DNA from 2 places in the Lelliottia sp. genome. Region 1 is predicted to be linked to the other one. Evidence: predicted binding sites of a transcription regulator. Region 1 holds the regulator's gene; the other holds the start of a gene.

Region 1 (6,653 bases):
GTGGCGGTTCGCGCCAGCCATTCGGCACCGCCTTCAACCTGAATCTGGGGCAGAAGTTTCATTACCAGCTCCGGAATTTCGCAGGTGGGTTGTAAAGACCGCCGGACCATTCGACCAGATCCGACACGCTACCGGCCGCCAGCAGGGAACGCGTGGCGTCAGTGCGGCGAATGCCCATGTCTTCCGGGTATACCACTTTGCCACTTTGACGCAGCGCCACGACGCGTTTGGCGTCAACGCCCAGGCCGATATCAGTGATCCCAGCGACCGCTGCAACCATTGCGCGACGCTCTTCGAGACTTTCGGCGCGATACAGGTAAGCGATCCCCTCTTCGGTCAGGACGTGGGTGACGTCATCGCCATAAATCATCACCGGCGCAAGCGGCATTCCGGAGGATTTCGCCACCTCGATGGCATCGAGTTTTTCGACGAAGGTCGGTTTTACACCCGCCTGGAATGTTTCGACCATCTGCACCACCAGCTTTTTACCGCGTTGCATTGGGTCAGGTTCGGTTTTCATGTTCAGCCAGGCGGGCGTCGCGTGGCGACGACCGTGCGGATCGTGGCCCATGTTTGGCGCACCGCCAAAGCCAGAGAGACGACCGCGCGTCACCGTTGAGGAGTTGGCATCGCCATCCACCTGCAACGTGGAGCCGATAAACATATCGACCGCGTATTGGCCTGCCAGCTGGCAGAAAGCGCGGTTAGAACGCATCGAGCCGTCGGCCCCGGTAAAGAACACGTCCGGACGCGCGCGGATGTACTCTTCCATGCCCAGCTCGCCGCCGAAGCAGTGCACGCTTTCGACCCAGCCACTCTCAATCGCCGGGATCAGCGTCGGATGCGGGTTCAGTGTCCAGTGCTTACAGATTTTGCCTTTCAGACCGAGCTGTTCGCCGTAGGTGGGCAGCAGGAGTTCAATCGCGGCGGTGTTAAACCCGATCCCGTGGTTCAGGGACTGGACCTGATGTTCTGCGTAGATGCCTTTAATCGCCATCATCGCCATCAGAATGTGTTCTTGCTTGATCAGGCGCGGGTCGCGAGTGAACAGCGGTTCGATAAAGAACGGTCTGTCCGCCACCACCACGTAGTCAATCCAGGAACCAGGGATATCCACACGCGGCAGGTCACATTCGTCGTCGACCAGCTCGTTCACCTGCGCAATGACGATACCGTCATGGAACGCGGCGGCTTCAACCAGCGCGGGCGTGTCTTCGGTGCTTGCGCCGGTGTACAGATTGCCTTTGCGGTCCGCTTTAAAGCCGGCAATCAGCGCCACATTGGGCGAGAGATCGACGTAGAGGCGTGAGTAAAGTTCGATGTAGGTGTGAATCGCGCCGATTTCGAGAAGACCGTCTTCCAGCAGCTGCGAAATGCGCAGGCTTTGCGTACCGGAGAAGGAAAAATCAAGCTTGTGGGCGATGCCCTTTTCAAAGATATCGAGATGCTCGCTGCGCCCGACGCTCGGCATAATCATATGCAGGTCATGGACGATTTGCGGGTTCACTTCAGCAAGTGAGCGGGACAGAAAATCTGCCTGCTTCTGGTTGTTGCCTTCCAGCACGACTTTGTCGCCTGGGGCGATCAGTTTTTCCAGCATGGCGACGAAATCGTCGGTTGGCAGTACTTTGCCCTGCACCGGAACGGAAGCCAGACGGCGCGCTTTCTCTGTGCGGCGTGTGTTCCAGACCCGGGGTGGCGTTTGCCCAGATAACATTATTAACCTCCTGATTCAGCACATCATTTTGATTTGCTTAACGCTGAGTAAAGTGTGCGCTCTGGTGAGAAAGGCATCAATTAAGCGTAGAGGTGAATCATTAGCCTGAGAGTAATAATCAGAATGAATATATATGATCAAGATCAGATAATGTTTCGGAAAAAAACGCTAGCTCAGGCAGGAATTAGCTGAATCGGAGGTCAACACCGCCTCATTTTCGTAAACAGGATCCGCTTCGGCAGGTATAGTAAAGGCTGACAAGAGTGAACATCGCATCGTTATGACCCAAATTATTCCATCAGACTTTGATATCGCGTGTGAAGAGAGCGCCGAATTCGTGCCAATGCGGGGCGTCGCTAACCCGCATCTGCAAACCATGCTGCCACGGCTCCTGCGCCGTAAACTGCAATTTGACCCACACTGGCAGCGCCTCGACCTGCCGGACGGCGACTTTGTCGATTTAGCGTGGAGCGAAGATCCCGACCAGGCCAGGCATAAACCCCGGCTGGTGGTGTTCCACGGGCTGGAAGGCAGCCTGCATAGCCCGTATGCACACGGCCTGATCCACGCGGCAAAAGCGCGCGGCTGGCTCGGTGTGGTGATGCATTTTCGCGGATGCAGCGGCGAGCCAAACCGCCGCGAGCGGATTTATCATTCCGGCGAAACCGAAGACGGCACCTGGTTTTTACACTGGCTGGCGAAGACTTACGGCGCGGCCCCTACCGCTGCGGTAGGCTATTCGCTGGGTGGCAATATGCTGGCCTGTCTGCTGGCAAAAGAGAGTGACGCCGTGCCGCTGGATGCGGCGGTGATCGTCTCCGCGCCGTTTATGCTGGAGCAGTGCAGCTATCATATGGAAAAGGGCTTTTCGCGCGTGTATCAGCGCTATCTGCTGAATTTGCTGAAAGCCAACGCGGCACGCAAATTGAAAGCCTATCCCGATACGTTGCCGATCAACCTGCAACAGCTCAAGCGCATGCGCCGTCTGCGGGAGTTTGACGATCTGATCACCTCGAAGATCCACGGTTTTGCTGACGCACTAGACTATTATCGTCAGTGCAGCGCTATGCCGTTGCTGAATCAGATAACCAAGCCGACGCTGATTATTCATGCGAAAGACGATCCCTTTATGGATCACCATTCGATTCCGGCACCGGGATATTTGCCGTCTAACGTGCAGTACCAGTTGACCGAACATGGCGGCCACGTTGGTTTTATCGGCGGTACGTTACGGCGTCCGAAAATGTGGCTGGAAACGCGTATCCCCGACTGGTTAACCCCCTGGCTGGAAAAAACACGATGATGATTCCCTGGCAAGATCTGGCTCCCGAAACGCTGGACAGCCTGATTGAAAGCTTTGTATTACGCGAAGGCACCGATTATGGTGAACATGAACGCTCGCTTGAACAAAAGGTCGCCGATGTGAAACGGCAGCTACAAAATGGCGAGGTGTTGCTGGTGTGGTCTGAACTGCACGAAACCGTCAACATCATGCCGCGCAATCAGTTTCGCGGCTGATCGCTTCATCATTCCAGTCAGGGAGTTGCTATGTCCGCCAGACATCCGGTTATTGCCGTTACGGGTTCAAGTGGTGCGGGAACCACGACCACCAGCCTCGCGTTTCGTAAGATTTTCGCACAGCTCAACTTGCGCGCCGCCGAGGTAGAAGGCGACAGTTTTCATCGCTATACCCGTCCCGAAATGGACATGGCGATCCGCAAGGCGCGCGATCTCGGTAAACACATCAGCTACTTCGGGCCAGACGCCAACGACTTCGGTTTGCTGGAACAAACCTTTGCCGAGTACGGCCATACCGGCACAGGACAATCGCGTAAATATCTGCATACCTATGACGAAGCCGTGCCGTGGAACCAGGTGCCGGGCACATTTACGCCGTGGCAGCCGCTTCCGGAACCGACCGATGTGCTGTTTTACGAAGGATTGCATGGCGGCGTGGTGACGCCGCAACAGGATGTGGCGCGGCATGTCGATCTGTTGGTCGGCGTAGTGCCTATCGTCAACCTGGAGTGGATCCAGAAACTCACCCGCGACACCAGCGAGCGCGGCCACTCGCGTGAGGCGGTCATGGATTCAGTGGTACGCTCGATGGAAGATTACATTAACTTCCTGACGCCGCAGTTTTCGCGCACGCACATTAACTTTCAGCGCGTGCCTACAGTGGATACGTCAAATCCCTTCGCCGCCAAAACGATTCCGTCGCTCGACGAAAGCTTTGTGGTGATCCACTTCCGTAATCTGGAAGATATTGATTATCCGTGGCTGCTGGCGATGCTGCAGGGCTCGTTTATTTCGCACATAAATACGCTGGTCGTGCCGGGCGGGAAGATGGGACTGGCGATGGAGCTGATCATGATGCCGCTGGTGCAACGGCTGATGGAAGGCAAAAAGATCGAATGATCCTATTCCCTCTCCCCATGGGAGAGGGCTAAATCTCGTCAACGCTTACGCTTCAATCACTTCATACGAATGCGTGATTTTCACCGCTTTTTCCAGCATCAACGCGACCGAGCAGTACTTCTCCGCAGAAAGATCCACCGCACGGGAAACTGCGGCATCTTTCAGCGCCTTGCCGGCCACAATGAAGTGCAGATTGATGTGCGTAAACAGACGCGGCGCTTCTTCGCGACGCTCTGATGTCAGCTTCACTTCGCAATCGGTGACGTCATGACGCCCTTTTTGCAGAATCGAGACCACGTCGATGGCACTGCATCCACCCGCCGCCATCAGCACCACTTCCATCGGACTTGGCGCTTTATCGCCGGAGTTGCCATCCATCAAAATCTGGTGTCCTGAAGCGGATTCGCCGAGGAACGTTAAACCTTCAACCCATTTCACACGCGCTTGCATTTTATTCACTCCGACGTTGCATTTTTCCGGACAGATTACCCGCGCGTTACAATTCTCGCAACGGAAGACGACCTGCGTCATGCTGAAGCGAGACACCAGGAGACACGCGGCAAAAGCTATGCTAAAACACTCTGGATGGTACAGTAATACATTGACGTTACACATGTATGCAAAGGACATCAAACATTACAGGCTGCAAACATTTATGACAGCCTAATTCCCAGGTACGGGGAAGAATTCGATTGCAACCCCAGAGTCAGGATGCGATTTATGACTCTGGTGACAGCTTATAACAGAGGATAACAGCGCATGGTGCTTGGCAAACCGCAAACAGACCCGACTCTCGAATGGTTCTTGTCTCATTGCCATATTCATAAGTACCCATCGAAGAGCACGCTGATTCACCAGGGTGAAAAAGCGGAAACGTTGTATTACATCGTCAAAGGCTCGGTGGCAGTGCTTATTAAAGATGAAGAAGGAAAAGAGATGATCCTTTCTTATCTGAACCAGGGCGATTTCATCGGCGAACTGGGCCTGTTTGAAGAAGGCCAGGAACGTAGCGCCTGGGTACGTGCAAAATCGGCCTGTGAAGTGGCTGAGATCTCCTACAAAAAATTCCGTCAGTTAATTCAGGTTAACCCGGATATTCTGTTGCGCCTGTCTTCGCAGATGGCTCGCCGCCTGCAAATCACCTCCGAGAAAGTGGGTAACCTCGCCTTCCTGGATGTGACCGGTCGCATCGCGCAAACGCTGTTGAACCTGGCGAAACAGCCTGACGCTATGACTCACCCTGACGGCATGCAAATTAAAATTACCCGTCAGGAAATTGGTCAGATCGTCGGTTGCTCCCGTGAAACCGTTGGCCGTATCCTGAAAATGCTGGAAGATCAGAACCTGATCTCCGCCCACGGTAAAACTATCGTGGTTTACGGAACGCGTTAATTCCGGTCGAACGGCGTGCCACCGCAAGGTGTCACGCCGTTTTTGTCTCTGGCATCTATGTGGCGCAGGCTGATCTATCACCCGGAAGTTAACTACGCACTTCGGCAAACGCTGGTGTTATGTCTCCCCGTGGCCGTCGGTTTGATTCTGGGTCATCTGCAACACGGTCTGCTTTTTTCCCTCGTCCCTGCCTGCTGTAACATTGCCGGTCTCGATACGCCGCATAAACGCTTTTTCAAACGCCTGATTATTGGCGGATCGCTTTTTGCCGGATGTAGCCTGGCAGTACAGCTTTTGCTGGCGCGCGATATCCCCTTGCCGCTGATTTTAACCGTGCTGGCACTCACGCTCGGCGTGACGGCGGAAATCAGTTCTCTGCATGCCCGATTGCTCCCCGCTTCGCTAATTGCCTCGATTTTCACCCTCAGCCTCGCCGGGAATATGCCCGTCTGGGAACCGTTGCTGATCTACGCGTTCGGCACGCTGTGGTACGGATTATTCAACTGGTTCTGGTTTTGGATGTGGCGCGAGCAGCCTTTGCGCGAATCCTTAAGCCTGCTCTACGTTCAGCTCGCTGATTACTGCGAAGCAAAATACACCCTGCTGACGCAGCACACCGACCCGGAAAAGGCGCTGCCGCCGCTGCTGACGCGTCAGCAAAAAGTGGTCGATTTAATCAGCCAGTGCTATCAGCAGCTGCACATGCTGGCGGCCAATAAAAATCATGAATACAAACGGCTGCTGCGCACGTTTCAGGTAGGGCTGGATCTCCAGGAACATATCTCCGTCAGCCTGCATCATCCACAGGAAGTGCAAAAACTGGTGGAGCGCAGCCATGCCGAAGCGGTGATCCGCTGGAATGCCCAGACGGTCGCGGCGCGTCTGCGCGTGCTGGCTGACGATATTCTTTATCACCGCTACCCCACGCGCTTTACCATGGATAAGCCATTGGGCGCGCTGGAGAAAATCGCCCGTCAGCATCCGGATAACCCGGTCGGGCAGTTCTGCGCATGGCATTTCAGCCGCATCGCACGCGTGCTGCGCACCCAACGTCCGCTCTATCCCCGTGACCTGATGGCGGATAAGCAGAAACGGCTGCCGCTACTGCCAGCGCTGAAAAGCTATC
Region 2 (6,653 bases), on a different contig from region 1:
CTTGAACTGCGCGGTGAAGCCAATGGCGTAACCGTCTACGACGATTTTGCCCATCATCCGACGGCCATTCTGGCGACGCTGGCGGCACTGCGCGGCAAAGTTGGCGGAACGGCGCGCATTCTGGCGGTGCTGGAGCCACGCTCTAACACCATGAAAATGGGGCTCAGCAAAGACGATCTCGCGCCGTCTCTTGGCCGCGCTGACGAAGTGTTCCTCCTGCAACCGCAGCACATACCGTGGCAGGTCGCGGAAGTGGCTGACGCCTGCATTCAGCCTGCCCACTGGCATGCGGATGTCGACACCTTAGCGGATATGGTGATTAAAACCGCGCAGCCGGGGGATCACATTCTGGTGATGAGCAACGGCGGTTTTGGTGGCATTCATCAGAAGCTGCTGGACGGTCTGGCGAAGAAAGCTCAGGCCGAAGAGTAAAAAACTGCCCGGTAGCGCAACGCTACCGGGTGATTACGCCTGGCAAAAAATAAACCTTACTCTTTGGCGATAGGCGTTTCGATTTCCTCAATCGGGGTGCTGCCCTGAATCTCACCGATTTTCTTCACCACATCATCGACCTGACCAGAGGTGTGAAGCAATGTGTAAGTCAGATCAAACTGCGTGCTCTGACCGGCCTGCAGCTGTTTCACGCGCTTTTGTTCCCGTTCGATGGTCACCGGATAGGCATAGCTGGTGCCCGGCTCAATCCCGGTGACATAGCCTTGTTTTTCGGTATCGGTATTTTTCCACAGCGTTAAGACAGGTAGCTGGCGGGTGTCGAACTGAATCGCGGCCCCTTTGTCGCCGGCTTTATTGATCACCGCGGCAGTGGTGTGGTGATTCTCATCCGCCAGCGGTTTGATGTTAAACACCATTTCATCAAAGCCTTTCGTTGGCCCCGCAAAGTTTTGCCACTCTTTTAAACCGGCTTTGGCGTAATCATTGAACGGGCTGATGCTTTCCATTGGTGCGATAAACCGCGCCCCTGCTTCCAGAATCGGTTTACCGAAATTGCTGTGATAAATTATTTGATAGTCATGCGGATAATCTGCGTGATTTGTCAGCACATCGTGAAGAGCAAAACTGTTACTGCCCGGGACATAGCGCAGTTCCGTCATTGTCTGCAGATCGGCTTTTTTAAACGTACTTTCTTTTACCAGACCGCGAACACGAATTTCGTACGGCGCGCTGTCGCTCACCTCGACTTCTACCTGCGAGGCTGGCGTATTACCCGCTTTTCCGTGCAAAGTGTAAATCTGGCCGTCTGCAGTGACCGGATGCCCGGTCCATTCGTAGCCACAGCGCACCATCATTTCGTTGAAACCTTCCAGCCATCCCAGACCATTTCGGCTTTCAAGATTCATGAAAGCAGGGTTGACCACCTCTTTCACAGGAGAATCCCAACCCATCCGCACGCCGTAGCCCTCAACGCGCAGTAAATTCATGCCGCGCGACGGGCTTAATGTGATCGTTAAACCGTCTTTACTGGTGATAATGATAACTTTGCTGCCTTCCTGCTTGCCGCCATGAAGGACTTTTTGTTCAATGCTGAAGTTTTGGTTTTTCACTTTCAGCATATTGCTGGTGACTTTCCAGTTGCCCAGATCTGTCGCGCTATCAGCGCTTGTCAGCACCCATGTTTTTGCCATCACAGGCGCGGAAATTAAACAGGCCAGTGCGGTTAACGCCAATGTTTTTTTCATCACTCTTCCCTTTTTGCTGAATCGATTATTTCTTTCACAGGCAAATCTAGATTCTTAACAAAAATGAAAGTGTGATGCGTTTCACCTGGTGGCTCATTAAGCGTATTTTCTCGTTAAAGTATGCGATGTGTTTGATATTCGTGTAATGAGATATGTTGTTTGCATAGGAAACTGTGAATTAAGCGTATTTTTGCTTTAACGATTCAGCTTTAAAAGGAACGTAAAAAATGAGATGTCATGCCAGAGGGGAAGGACGGGGGAGGAAAAAATGACGCTAACTCATCATGAGTTAGCGTGAGGTCATTAACCTTCGTTCTCAGCCAGTTCGCGCAGATACTGGAAAATCAGACGCGCAGATTTCGGCGGCTTATTCCCTTCTTTCTCTTTCTTCGCGTTGCGGATAAGCGATCTTAACTGCTGACGATCAACGTCAGGCCACAGGTTCAATACCTCTGCGACAGCGTCATCGCCCTGTTCAATCAGGCGGTCACGGATTTGCTCAAGCTTGTGGAACAGCGCAACCTGCTGGTTGTGACGGTTTTTCAGCTTATCCAGCGCCTGGCGAATCGGCTCAACATCGCGCTGGCGCAGCATTTTACCGATCAGCTGAAGCTGGCGGCGACGGCCTTCTTTTTTGATTCGTTGGGCCAGTTCAATGGCACTGCGCAGATCCGGGTCGAGCGAGAGTTTATCCAGCGCGTTTTTACCCAGCTCTACCATTTCCGCACCAAGTTGTTTTAACTCTTCGGCGTCACGTTTAATTTCACTTTTACTGACCCAGATGATTTCATCATCTTCGTCTTCGATGTCATCACCGGGAACGTCGTCGAGCCAGTCTTCGGGCTGCTTAGTCATGTCAGGCTCCTTAAAAAAGAGGCTAATGTTACCAGTTAAGACGCGCACTGAAAAACGGTTCTCTGTTAGACTTCAGATAACTATCTCTTACAGTATGGCATTTGCGATGAAAGTAACCTCACAAGTTGAAGCGCAGCGTAAGATTCTGGAAGAAGCGGTCTCCACAGCGTTGATGCTGGCTTCCGGAAAATCAGACGGCGCGGAAGTGGCAGTCAGCAAAACCACGGGTATCAGCGTAAGCACTCGCTACGGCGAAGTCGAGAACGTGGAATTTAACAGTGACGGTGCGCTGGGGATTACGGTTTATCACCAGAACCGCAAAGGCAGCGCGTCGTCGACCGACCTCAGCCCGGATGCCATCGCCCGTACCGTGCAGGCTGCGCTGGATATTGCGCGCTACACTTCACCGGATCCATACGCTGGCGTCGCGGAAAAAGATCTGCTGGCGTTTGACGCGCCGGATCTCGATCTTTTCCATCCGGCGGAAGTCTCCCCGGACGAAGCGATCGAATATGCCGCGCGCGCCGAACAGGCCTCTCTGAAAGCGGATAAACGTATCACCAATACCGAAGGTGGCAGCTTTAACAGCCACTACGGCATCAAAGTGTTCGGCAACAGCCACGGCATGTTGCAGGGCTACAGCTCCACGCGCCACTCCCTTTCCAGCTGTGTTATCGCTGAAGAAAATGGCGACATGGAACGCGATTACGCCTACACCATTGGCCGCGCGATGGGCGATTTACAGTCGCCAGAGTGGGTCGGTGAAGAGTGTGCAAAACGCACGCTGTCGCGCCTGTCTCCACGTAAACTCTCCACCATGAAAGCGCCGGTGATTTTTGCCAACGAAGTGGCGACCGGGCTGTTTGGTCATCTGGTCGGGGCAATTGCGGGCGGTGCGGTTTATCGTAAATCGACGTTCCTGCTCGATTCGCTGGGGCAACAAATTCTGCCGGAATGGCTGACCATTGAAGAACACCCGCATCTGCTGAAAGGGCTGGCGTCGACGCCGTTCGACGGCGAAGGCGTACGCACAGAACGTCGCGACATCATTAAAGACGGCATTCTGACCCAATGGCTGCTGACCAGCTATTCTGCGCGCAAGCTCGGGCTGCAAAGCACTGGCCACGCGGGCGGTATCCACAACTGGCGCATCGAAGGCCAGGGCCTGAACTTTGAACAGATGCTCAAAGAAATGGGCACCGGCCTGGTCGTGACCGAGTTGATGGGGCAGGGCGTCAGCGGGATCACCGGCGATTACTCTCGCGGTGCGGCGGGCTTCTGGGTCGAAAACGGTGAGATTCAGTATCCGGTAAGCGAAATCACGATTGCTGGTAACTTAAAAGACATGTGGCGCAATATCGTTACTGTCGGTAACGATATTGAAACACGTAGCAATATACAGTGTGGTTCAGTGCTGTTACCCGAGATGAAAATCGCGGGTCAATAATACCCGTCATATTTCACGTTGCAGATGCGTTGGCTGCGCTCGAATTATTTAGGGTATTTAGCTTATTTTTCATAATAAAAAAGGAAGTGAGCAATGCGTAAAAACCTGTTAGCCATTCTTGCTGTGTCGTCGTTAGTGTTCAGTTCTGCTGGGTTTGCCGCCGATCTTGAAGATGATATGGACACGCTCAGTACCAACCTGAAAGTGGTTCAGAAAACGGATAATGCGACGGAGATGAAAGACGCATTGACCAAAATGCGCGTCGCCGCACTCGATGCGCAAAAAGCGACGCCACCAAAGCTGGAAAACAAAGCAGCCGACAGCGCTGAGATGAAAGACTATCGCCACGGTTTTGACGTGCTGGTCGGCCAGATCGACGGTGCCCTGAAGCTTGCCAACGAAGGCAAAGTAAAAGAAGCCCAGGCTGCCGCTGATGGATTTATTGCCACCCGCAACGAAAACCACAAAAAATTCCGCTAATGGCACGCTAAGCCAGACGGCAAAATAATGAACGGGGGCGAAAGGCCCCCGTTTTGTTTGCCACAACGTAATAAGAAAACCTTATCCGCGTCACACTTTACGACCTTGCGCGTAAATTTTTCCACTCTCCTTTCTGACCTTTTGCCGCCGAATAGAGTGATATTCATCACGTAAATCCAGTTGATAATTCATATTCACCGTAATTATGTGGAACAGATCACTGGTGCCGCTTTCCTTTCCACTTCGAAGTGGAAAACAACTCGCTACAAACCTTTAACCTCCAGCGTTAGTTTTATCTCAGTGCCATTAACGGGGTAAAACGAGTGATTAACGGAGCGGTAATGAACGACGTTGGGGAACAGGCAGCGCAAACTGAAACGCTCGCAAACACCATGCTCGAGCAGGTCTATTCCCTGCTTGCCCGCCACAACATCATTCCCAATGACGTCCAGCAGCAGATGCTGACCTCACACGTTCGCGCAATGGCGCACCGGTCAGTGACCGGCGAACCGCTGCCGGAGGTCGAAGCTGACCTGTTCGACGAAATTTCAGCAGATTCAATGCGGCTTGCCCGCGAAGTGGTCGCGCAGTTCGGCAATCTTCCTGATGAAGAAGCCTGGCTGCTCTCCGTTCACTTCGAAGTCGCCAAAGACAACCTTTAAGGAGCTACACAATGGAACAAATTACAGTCGTGATCGGCGATCGTCTCGGGAAAGGCCAAAAAGTGGCTATCGGTGTGGAAAAGGCCGGCGGTCGTGCGGTTGTCGTGCCGGGCGTGGCAGCGGACATGAAATTGGGCGACGTGATGAAAGCGGAAAACGCCACATTCGGGATCTCCTTCTGCGGCAGCGGCGGCGCGGGTGCTATCACAGCGCAAACCAAGCACGGCTACAAAGCGAAATACGGCATGCGTTCAGTGGAAGAAGGCGTCACCGCCATCAACGAAGGCAACAACGTGTTGGGCTTTGGTTTTATGGATAAAGAAGAGTTGGGCGAGCGACTGGTGCAGGCCTGGCTGAAAAAGTACGGCGCGTAACATGAAAGAGCAATTTACCACCACGGTGAGAGTAAAGGGCAAGGGCGATGCCAAAACACGCGCCTTTGCCGACGCGCTAAACCACGTACAGGCCGCGGTGATGAACGCATCGCCGCATATCTTACTGCGTATTGAGCCACAGGATGTGCAGGTTGTTCAGGCGCAAGAAGCGGTGCGTAAAGAAGCGTTTCTGTTCTTCTTTTTGCGCCGGGAAAGACGCACTTACAGCGTGGAGCTGGACGTGACCGTCAACGTGACTGCCATCAATCTTGACCAGGTGGATTTTGTCACGCAACGCTGATTCTCACTAATAGGGCAGACGAATGTTCCTGATAATTTTAATAAAATCGCTCATCATCGGCGGCCTGGTTGGCGTCGGCGTTGGCGCTGGGGCTGCACGCATGTTTCATGCGCCTACCACACAGGGTATGGGCGCATTTCGTACGTTGGGGGAACTGAACTCCTGCGAAGGGGATCCCGCTTCTCACTTCTCCTTTGGTCTGGGTTTCTTCTTCAACGCCTGGGCCTCGTCGGTTGCGGCGGGGGCGTTCACGCAGGACGTTGACCATCGCATCATCCCTAACTGGGGTGCCGCGGCGCTGATGTTAAAAAACCGCAATGTCGGTGAGACGCTACACGATCCCCGCAAAATGGCGATTGCCTGCGGCGTGATCGGTATGTTCGTTGTCACTTTCTTAAACCTTACGGCTTCGTCCGTTCCAGCGGCGCTTCAGGTGACCGCCGTTAAGGTGCTGGTTCCTGCGGCAAACTTGCTGGTGAATACCGTGATGCCGGTGATCTTCTGGCTGGCGGCAATCGACGCGGGTAAAAAATCCGGCTTCTGGGCCACCGTGTTTGGCGGCGCAGCGCAGCTGATTATGGGCAACGCCGTACCGGGGCTGGTGCTGGGCATTCTGATCGGCAAAGGCGTCGAAGAGAGCGGCTGGAACCGCGTGACCAAAGTGATGATGGTGGCGATTGTGCTGCTGTTCGTCCTGAGTGGTTTCTTCCGCGGCTTCGACATGAAAATGATCGAATCCTTCCATCTGACCGTGCCGAACTGGCTCGACATGATCCACAGCTCGCTCAGCGGCAAATAACAGGAGCCTCGACATGGAACAGAATAAAGGTTTTTGGT

What was found. Region 1 encodes CRP, which controls carbon source genes, mostly activating them, when cyclic AMP is high. Its sites were predicted from a motif close to ATGTGANNNNNNTCACAT; they were not measured.
Region 2: a site for CRP is predicted at 4,634-4,651, ahead of ACKI5T_RS15075 (glycine dehydrogenase). Genes of this name have one in related genera too.

What each region holds. Positions count from the first base shown of each region.
Region 1 is NZ_JAZQNX010000028.1:71,607-78,259, reverse strand. Features, by position in the region: gene ACKI5T_RS15740 (triphosphoribosyl-dephospho-CoA synthase) at 1-62, opposite strand, end outside; gene mdcA (malonate decarboxylase subunit alpha) at 62-1,717, opposite strand; gene ACKI5T_RS15730 (hydrolase) at 1,998-3,020, shown strand; gene ACKI5T_RS15725 (YheU family protein) at 3,017-3,235, shown strand; gene ACKI5T_RS15720 (phosphoribulokinase) at 3,266-4,135, shown strand; gene ACKI5T_RS15715 (OsmC family protein) at 4,181-4,585, opposite strand; gene crp (cAMP-activated global transcriptional regulator CRP) at 4,895-5,527, shown strand; gene ACKI5T_RS15705 (YccS/YhfK family putative transporter) at 5,585-6,653, shown strand, end outside.
Region 2 is NZ_JAZQNX010000026.1:208,291-214,943, forward strand. Features, by position in the region: gene mpl (UDP-N-acetylmuramate:L-alanyl-gamma-D-glutamyl-meso-diaminopimelate ligase) at 1-432, shown strand, start outside; gene ACKI5T_RS15055 (aldose 1-epimerase family protein) at 489-1,697, opposite strand; gene yjgA (ribosome biogenesis factor YjgA) at 2,001-2,552, opposite strand; gene pmbA (metalloprotease PmbA) at 2,647-3,999, shown strand; gene cybC (cytochrome b562) at 4,093-4,479, shown strand; gene ACKI5T_RS15075 (glycine dehydrogenase) at 4,803-5,141, shown strand; gene ACKI5T_RS15080 (SFCGS family glycine-rich protein) at 5,153-5,515, shown strand; gene ACKI5T_RS15085 (DUF4312 family protein) at 5,517-5,816, shown strand; gene ACKI5T_RS15090 (DUF4311 domain-containing protein) at 5,839-6,615, shown strand; gene ACKI5T_RS15095 (DUF4310 family protein) at 6,629-6,653, shown strand, end outside.